DNA from 4 places in the Pseudoalteromonas sp. NSLLW218 genome. Region 2 is predicted to be linked to each of the others. Evidence: predicted binding sites of a transcription regulator. Region 2 holds the regulator's gene; each other region holds the start of a gene.
What was found. Region 2 encodes sigma-54, which starts transcription at its own class of promoters, with help from an activator protein. Its sites were predicted from a motif close to GTTGGCACGNNNNTNGNNT; they were not measured.

Region 1 (2,207 bases), on a different contig from region 2:
TGCTAATGAGCTTTGCGAACCTGAATTTAATAATCGACCATTTTGATCGGTAACTGTAACACGTGCAGGTTCTAAGCCTTGTACTGCTGAGGCAATCATATCAACAACAGAGTCTACTTCTTCACGGTCAAGTGAGCGCCCACGTTTAAGTGTTAATACAACGGTAGCTGATGGTTTTTTCTCTCTGCGGGCAAATACGTTTTCTTTAGGAATGGCTAACAATACTTTGGCGCGAGTAATGTTGTTAAGCTCTTCAATTGTGCGTGCTAATTGCTGTTCACGACCATGTTTAAGGCGCTCACGCTCCAAGCGTTGGCTTACACCAAAGCCCATATCTTGCATAATAATGTCAGAGCCTGATGCTGGACCTTGCTCTAACCCTTCACGGGTCATTAGTAGCTTAATGTTTTTGTATTCACTTTCATCAACCGATACAACATTGCCATCGAGTTGATATTCAATTTTTTGTGCATCTAAAAAGTCTAATGTTTGAATAAGCTCTTCAGTTTGCATTTTGCCTAACGGGCGCATATCTGGCTGACGAGCCCAAATAATAATGAAAATCGCGATAGCCAAACAAATCGCTAATGCTATTACCAGTGTTACTTGGCGCAATACATCAACACCACTTAAAGCACTTAAGTAGCCTGACTTTTGTTCTTGTTGATCATCACCACCACTTTGGTCGATACCGCCGCCAGCAAGTGCTAGGTCTGTAGATTGGTTAGATTGCGCCACAATAATTCTCCACTACCTAATTAAACAGGCATGTTCATGATTTCTTTATAAGCTTCAACAAGTTTATTACGAACCTGTACTGTAGCCTCAAAAGCAACTGACGATTTTTGAGAAGCAATCATCGCCTCAGCAAGCGATACACTTCGATCACCCATTTCAACCGCTTTTACTTTTTGACCTGCATCTTGCTGTAAACCGTGCACTGTATTTAGTGCATCACTAAGCATGTCGCCAAACTGGGAAGTAGAAGTAGGCTGAACTTGAGTCGGCAATTTATTTATCTGATTATTACGGCCGGCTTCTAAAGCCATTGATTGCATTTCTTGAAATACAGCACTGTTTTGAATTTTCATAATTTATCTCTGACACGCAGTGAACTCTTACAAGTAATAAAGCACAAAACATGCCAAATAATTAATTGTTAAAATACATACAGTTAACTTTAAATTATGTGAGTCAGAGTTTTGACAACCCTAAGTTCGCAGCGCAAACTTAGGGTTTATAGGAGGTTATGCAGGAAGTGAAATACCTAAATCGCGCATTTGCGCTAGTTTATAACGTAAAGTTCGTGGGCTTATGCCCAACGTTTCGGCAACGTCTTTACGCTTACCTTGGCAACGTGCAAGGGTTTCTAAAATAATGCGATGCTCTTTGTCTTTAAGCTCATCTTTATAGCTACCGGTATCTGCCGCTAGCAAGCCCTGCTTAGGTTCAGCCTCAACAGATGCTTTTTCATCGTAGTATGCCGAGCTTAGCGTGCTTTTATCAACGCCTTTATTTACGTGAGCTAATTCTGTTGGCGATACTGTTTGCGCCGGTGCCAATGAAGGCTCCATAACAAAGTTATTAGGCGCTAAGTTTTCAATATAAATAGCATGCTCGTTTATTGTATCGCCACTTCGCAGTATAAGCGCACGCTGTATAACGTTATCAAGCTCGCGCACATTTCCAGGCCACGCGTGGGCCAGTAACTTTTGCTCGGCAGCTTTATCTAAATACGCCATGGGCTCTTTACTTTTACTGATATGGCGCTCAATTAAATGCTTAGCCAATACAATAATATCGCCAGGGCGTTGGCACAATGGTCGCCACATTAGTGGAAAAACATTAAGCCTGTAATATAGATCTTCTCTAAATTGGTTTTCAGACACGGCTTCTTTTAAATCACGATTACTGGTTGCCAAAATACGTACATCGAGCTGGATTGTTTTACGACCCCCTAAACGCTCTACTTCACGCTCTTGCAGTACGCGTAACAGCTTTGCTTGTAGCCCTAAGTCCATCTCTGTAATTTCATCAAGTAAAATAGTCCCGCCTTGTGCTTGCTCAAACTTACCCGGACATGCTTGAATCGCGCCTGTAAAAGCCCCTTTTTCGTAACCAAATAAAGTGGCTTCGAGCATATTTTCAGGAATAGCCGCGCAGTTAATCGCCACAAATGGCTCATTACAGCGGCTCGACTTATCATG
Region 2 (2,207 bases):
CCATAACGTAAGAGAAACCCTTGATGTTTGTGAAAAAGCCTACATTGTTTCTCATGGGGAGCTGATTGCATCAGGTACTCCAGAACACGTATTAAATGATAAAACAGTACGCGATGTTTACTTAGGCGAGCAATTTAGGCTGTAACATTTACGCCATGTCTTTAAGCATCTGCTAGTATTAATTATAACAACATAAAAGGATTGTTAGAGATACATGAGGCAATCACTACAGCTGCGCATGGGCCAGCAACTTACAATGACTCCACAGCTGCAACAAGCTATTCGTTTGTTGCAACTCAGTACATTGGATCTCCAGCAAGAAATACAAGAAGCTCTCGACAGCAACCCGCTATTAGAGGTTGAAGAACAAGACTACTCAGAAGATGCTGCTGGCAAAAACGAGCAAAAAGCTGATACCGATGACATAACTGTTAGCGCATCTGCCGATGATGCTCCAAGCGAATACGAACAAGATAGTGGTGAAGCACTTGCGAAAGACACGCTAAGTGACGACATGGCTATGGATGTTAGCTGGGATGAGTACATGAGTGCCGCTCCTGCAGCATCATCGGGTCCAATGCCTGAAGATGAATCAATTTATCAAGGTGCCTCTACAGAGACGCTCCATGAGTATTTAATGTGGCAGTTACAATTAACGCCATTTAGCCCTACAGACGAAGCTATTGCTATTGCCATCGTAGAAGCAGTTGATGATTCAGGTATTTTAACACTAAGCTGCGAAGAGATTTTAGAAAGCTTTAATCAAGAAAACGAAGATGATAACGAAGTCGAACTTGATGAAATTGAAGCTGTATTAAAGCGCATCCAACTGTTTGATCCTGTTGGTATTGCTGCACGTAGTTTACAAGAGTGTTTGTGTATTCAGCTTAACCAGTTTGATAAAGAAACACCTTACATTAATGAAACAAAAATGATTTTAACCGAGCATATTGATTTATTAGCTGCTCGTGACTATCGTACATTAATGAAGAAAACCAAGCTCAAAGAAGAAGAGCTTAAAGAAGTAATGACATTAATCCATACTCTTAGTCCTAAGCCAGCAGATACTATTGTAAGAGAAGAATCTGAGTATGTTATTCCAGACGTGTCAGTTAAAAAAATTAAAGGCCGCTGGGTTGTTGAGTTAAACCCAGATAGCATGCCTAAAATTCGTGTTAATAGCCAATACGCTGCAATGTCTCGCACTGTAAAATCCAGTGGTGACAGCCAGTTTATTCGCTCGCATTTACAAGAAGCTAAATGGTTTATTAAAAGCTTAGAAAGTAGAAACGACACGCTATTAAAAGTAACTAATTGTATTGTTAAGCAACAACAAGGCTTTTTTGAACACGGCCCTGAAGCAATGAAACCGATGGTTTTAAATGATGTTGCTGAAATGGTAGAAATGCACGAATCAACAATTTCGCGCGTAACAACTCAAAAGTATATGCATACACCCCGTGGTATATTTGAGCTTAAATACTTTTTCTCAAGCCATGTAAGCACCGAAAACGGTGGTGAATGTTCATCTACAGCAATTCGTGCACTTATCCGCAAATTAATCGCTGCAGAAAACTCAGCAAAACCATTGAGTGATAGTAAAATAGCGGATATATTGGCTGAGCAAGGAATTAAAGTAGCAAGACGTACAATCGCAAAATACCGCGAATCTCTGGCTATTCCACCGTCAAATCAACGTAAAAGCTTGATCTAAGACGCAAAAAAAAGAGGGTAATGCTTATGCAACTAAACTTAACTGGTCGTCACGTAGAATTAACCGATTCACTAAGAGACTATATTAATACCAAATTTGCGAAGCTAGAAAGACACTCTGATCATATTAATAATGTTCATGTCATTCTCGATGTAGAAAAATTAAATCAAAAAGCAGAAGCCACAATACATGTAAGTGGTGCTGAGCTATTTGCATCTACGGAACATCAAGATATGTATGCCGCCATTGACTCGTTGATCGACAAGCTCGATCGACAAGTGATTAAACACAAAGAGAAGCTTGCTCGACACTAATATGATGAAATTAAGCTCACTTATATGCCAGGACTGCAGCAAAGCTGCGGTCCTTTTTAATAGCAAAAAAAGGATTTTAGAGTTCATTAGCGAACTTGCTCACGACAAACTTCCGTATTTACCGCAACAGGATATCCTTACTGCTTTAATGAGTAGAGAGAAACTGGGTAGTACAGGTA
Region 3 (2,207 bases), on a different contig from region 2:
GTGTTAAGCGTAAAACACGTTTGTGCAATTGAAGCGCCTTCCATTTCAACGGCAAGCATTGTAGGAAAATCACTGCGTGCTTTATCAATACGTACCGGATCACACATGAAGGTGTCGCCAGTACAAATTAAGCCAACAAGTGTTTTAACATCACTGATTTGTTCGATTGTTTGTTGTGCTGCTTCTACTAATTTTGGGTGAGCTACAAAGCCTGCTGGCATTTGAGGTACTTGGCCAATTTCGTAGCCAAAAGCAGTAACATCTACATCGTGGTGACGTACTTCTGACGAAATTACTACGTCGCCAACACTTAGTGATGGATCGAATCCACCGGCAGAGCCTGTGTTAATTACGCAATCAGGTTTGAAGTTATCAATCAGTAAGGTGGTTGCAATCGTTGATGCTACTTTACCAATACCAGATTGAACAAGTGTTACTGTGTTACCAGCCAATTCACCAGTATAAAAAGTGAAACCTGCTTTAGTTAAAATTTGTGGGTTTTGCATCGCTTCACGTAAAATTTTAACTTCTGGCTCCATTGCGCCAATAATACCAACATTCATAATGTTTAATTCCTGAGTTTGAATCACTTGATTATACGTGAAGTTAGCAATAAAAAACAAAAAAGCGAGCTTGTTTATGAGCTCGCTTTAAATACTTTTTAGGAGAGTATTTAATTTGGTTTTTAAATTTCAGCTAAAGCAGTTGTTTGTGCTTTAGCTTGAGAAGGTGAAAGTACCGCTGGCTTATGTGAGCGATTACGAACAGGGCGCTGCGTTTGTGTTGCTGCAGGCTTACCAAGTTTAAACATAATTGCATCGCGTACTTCAGAAGGACGGTAGCCCGATTTAACTTTCATACGAATATGTGGAATACCCGCAGACTCTAATGCACCGTTTACAAACCAGTCGCGTTGAGCTTTGTGGCCATCTTTATTGGCATTGTTAACTAGGTCAACAGCCGCAACAATAGTAAGTTTTTCTTTGTCGATTAATACAAAGTCGAGTTGCTTATTTTTAGCTTTAGCTAAAGCTGCACGTTTAGATTTAACTGAAAGACCTTGCTTACAGTCAATAACGTCAATTAACTTAACGCGACTAACAACTTTATATTGATCGCCAACAGCACGCTCGAGAAGATTTAAAAAAGCGCCTTCAACCTGAGTGAAAACAGTTTGCTTGCGGGTAAAAGGATACGGGTTTCCGCCATCGTCATTAAATTTTGACGCAACAACAGAGGCCCCGACAACTAACACTAAGATTAATAATAAAGCGAATTCCATACGGTAACTCCATAACAACAAATTGACACTGCTCAAATAAAGCAATTTACGTGCCTAAAAAGTATGGGTTATAAAATAAATACCGTTTGTTTTAAAAGTAAAACTACGCAGCAATTAAGCTTTGTAGCCACTTTCAATGCCTTTAACCGCAATAGCTACAGCATCGTGTGCATGTAGTGATTCATAATGGTTTATTTGCAGCCAGTAGTCGCTGTAATTACCATCCTCCAGCAATGCTTTTATTTTACGTGCGGCATCTTCACAAAACATAAGGTTTTGGCCATTTAAACGGGCAAATTCTTGCTCGTCTTCGCGTTTTACTGCCGCTTGTACAGGCGTTTTAAGTTCAGCTTCAAGGGTATTAATTAGCGTCACAACGTCAAACTCTTGAATATTGCTATCAAGCTTTACTTTTACGTTTGCAATAGAGCGCTGCGAGTGAGGTGTCGCTACAATACCTTGTGTAGTGCCTAGCCACTCGTGGACATCTTTTTGGCTTAAGGTTTCTTGGTTAAACTTTTCGTTAAACGCGTTTTGTATAAGCTGTCGCGCAAGTGCCGCAGAGCAAGGGCATGTTGAAGAATAGGTAACATCTACGGTTAGCTCGTAGCTAATAATGTTATTTTCAATTGTACTGGTAAGTACAACTGGGTAGCTTTTCCAGCCCGCTTTACCACTTAATAGTGATTTACGGCGGAGCGGTAATTCAAATTTAAATTCAATTTGTGCTTTATCGCTTAGCCCTTCGTGGCTAGTTATAAAGGTATCGAGTGCTTGCGCTATTGTTTGCGGATTAACTTGCTGCTCAGTTGAAAGCAGGTCAAGTGCCAAAAATAGGCGTGACATATGAATGCCTTTGGCATCTTCTTTATGCAAATTAACAAATGCACGGGCTTTAGCGTTTACCGTTACCGGTGATAAGTCT
Region 4 (2,207 bases), on a different contig from region 2:
ATTGCCGAAAGCGTAATAATTTGCATGCGTAAGGCGCTTGTGTCGGCGCCTAATTTAGGTGCAGTTGTAGGGGTGGTGGGTAAAAATAAGCAGCTGTGCTTGTTTAAGTTTTTAGCGACGACTGTTTGCCACTCGTGCTGTATTTTTAACGCCTCTTGTTCTTCTTGCTCGGTTAAAGCCAGTGCCATTTTAAAACGAGCTGCAATTGCTGGCGCAAAATGAGAAAGCTGATCTGGGAGTTCAATCCAATCTCGGTGCGTTTTAGCAATCGCACGACCTTGTAATATTCTAAAGGTATCGGCAAGCTCACTTAGTAAGCCAACGTTTGGGAGCTTAAAATCGATATGATGATTAAAATAAGGTTTGGTTTTTTCTAAAAGATTACCCAGTGGTGCTTGTAAAGAGGGGTCAACAAGTTCAAAGAGTGCTTCGCAAATAACTAACGTATTTACTTTATTAATAGGTTGTTGTGGTAACAATACATCGCCAACGCTGCTTAATAGCTCAGCGCTTTGGGTAAGCCAACCTATGGTATCAAAAGGCGGTGCTAACGGTATTAGGCCGTCTTTTTCAATCACGTTATGGCTTGGTCTTATACCAAATAAACCACAATAGCTGGCGGGTATTCTAATTGAGCCGCCAGTGTCGGTCCCTAAGCCAATATCGGCTAAGTTAGCAGCAACGGATGCAGCAGACCCCATACTCGAACCGCCACTTGCATGACCGCTAAGTTTTGGATTTTGTGCTGCACCATAGTGAATATTATTACCCTCTAAGCTATAAGCCAGTTCGTCTGTGTGGGTAAAGCCTATAAAGTTACAACCAGCGGTCATGAGCTTATTAACCGAGCTTGCCGTATTTTGAGCCGGTTTAGCCGTTTTAAACCAGTGTGGGTTGCCAGCGCTATTACGCTCGCCTTTTACTGCAAATACATCTTTTATTGCAAGACGCTTATTAATAAGCGTGCCTTGGTAATGTGTTTGCCATGCCTTAGGACCATGGTCACAAAAAATACCGGTCGTATTATTATTTTTGGTACTCATATCACCACTCGTTATAAAAAATCTGACCAAGCAGTTCAGATTTAGAGTGATTAAAAAGACGGATTAATTTTTATTATTTTTCAGCTCACTGCGTAACATCTTGTTTTTATTTTACAGAGCCTGATCCGCTTTTTAATCGGTTAGCTTATTATATTGTTTAAAACCTAAGCAAGAGGAATGCCATAAATTAAAATCCTGTCCAATTGGTCAGGATTTGGCGAGTTGTATGAGGTTAGTAAATATGGGCTGTAAAAATAGTGGTATTAAAATGAGCTAAAACAAACCAATTTGGTGCGCAGATGCACCAAGTTGGTCTTTATTTATATGGTTTTGAGTGCTAAATAAGGGGCGTTTTACTGATGATTAAACCATTAATATCGGCGTAAACCCAATCGTTAGGTTCTAGGGTGGTGCTAAGCATGGTAACAGCTTGGTTTTTATCACCAAAGCCGCGCTTTAAGGTACTACGCGGTGTAGAGCCTAGCGCCATAACTGGTAAGTCCATAGTGGCAAGTATTTCTATATCTCGGCAACAGCCATTTATTATTACGCCTTCCCAGCCATTATTTAAGGCACGTTCAGCCATAATGTCGCCAATAAACGCAAAGCGTTTGCTCGCAAACCCGTTAATAACTAATACTTTACCTTCACCATTTTCATGCAATATATCGGCGGCAAAAGAGTTGTCTTCTGGGCAGGTAACGGTAACGACTTGACCGTAAAACGTGGTTTTTTTACCAAAGTGATAAAGGCCACTGTCGGCTACTTGTACGCTATCGCGATGATCGTCAAATAAATCGGGTGTAGTAAAGGGTGTCATGGGTTAAGTCTCACTTTGCTCAGGTATTTTAAGACCAATACCTTTTAAAATTATGTGGGCAATTGATTGCGTAATTTGTGCCACATCGGTTTTGTCGTACTCTAATTTGTTCATTACGAGTAAAACCTCAGCCTGAAAGTCGGCGTAATACTGCGTGGTAGACCAAATAGTAAAGAGCAAATGGTAGGGATCAACCTTATCCATTTTATCTGCGTCCATCCATGCTTGAAGTACATCAACTTTTTGCTTAACCCAAGGGCGGGTATTGGTTCTAAAGTAGTTTTGTAAATAAGGGGCACCGCGCAGTATTTCGCTGGCAAATAAGCGAGATTGCATTGGCTGAT

Region 1: fliE (flagellar hook-basal body complex protein FliE) is a predicted target of sigma-54. The motif match lies at 1,131-1,149, and genes of this name have one in related genera.
Region 3: I6E80_RS19675 (DUF2726 domain-containing protein) is a predicted target of sigma-54. The motif match lies at 1,322-1,340, and genes of this name have one in related genera.
Region 4: I6E80_RS03345 (amidase family protein) is a predicted target of sigma-54. The motif match lies at 1,210-1,228, and genes of this name have one in related genera.

Annotation. Positions count from the first base shown of each region.
Region 1 covers NZ_JADYWO010000007.1:287,591-289,797, forward strand. The annotation lists gene fliF (flagellar basal-body MS-ring/collar protein FliF) at 1-738, opposite strand, end outside; gene fliE (flagellar hook-basal body complex protein FliE) at 759-1,091, opposite strand; gene I6E80_RS13025 (sigma-54 dependent transcriptional regulator) at 1,248-2,207, opposite strand, start outside.
Region 2 covers NZ_JADYWO010000001.1:275,321-277,527, reverse strand. The annotation lists gene lptB (LPS export ABC transporter ATP-binding protein) at 1-145, shown strand, start outside; gene I6E80_RS01190 (RNA polymerase factor sigma-54) at 215-1,714, shown strand; gene hpf (ribosome hibernation promoting factor) at 1,741-2,028, shown strand; gene ptsN (PTS IIA-like nitrogen regulatory protein PtsN) at 2,033-2,207, shown strand, end outside.
Region 3 covers NZ_JADYWO010000018.1:12,921-15,127, reverse strand. The annotation lists gene mtnN (5'-methylthioadenosine/S-adenosylhomocysteine nucleosidase) at 1-563, opposite strand, end outside; gene I6E80_RS19675 (DUF2726 domain-containing protein) at 686-1,282, opposite strand; gene folE2 (GTP cyclohydrolase FolE2) at 1,397-2,207, opposite strand, start outside.
Region 4 covers NZ_JADYWO010000002.1:127,466-129,672, forward strand. The annotation lists gene I6E80_RS03345 (amidase family protein) at 1-1,043, opposite strand, end outside; gene I6E80_RS03350 (putative 4-hydroxy-4-methyl-2-oxoglutarate aldolase) at 1,381-1,863, opposite strand; gene I6E80_RS03355 (TetR/AcrR family transcriptional regulator) at 1,867-2,207, opposite strand, start outside.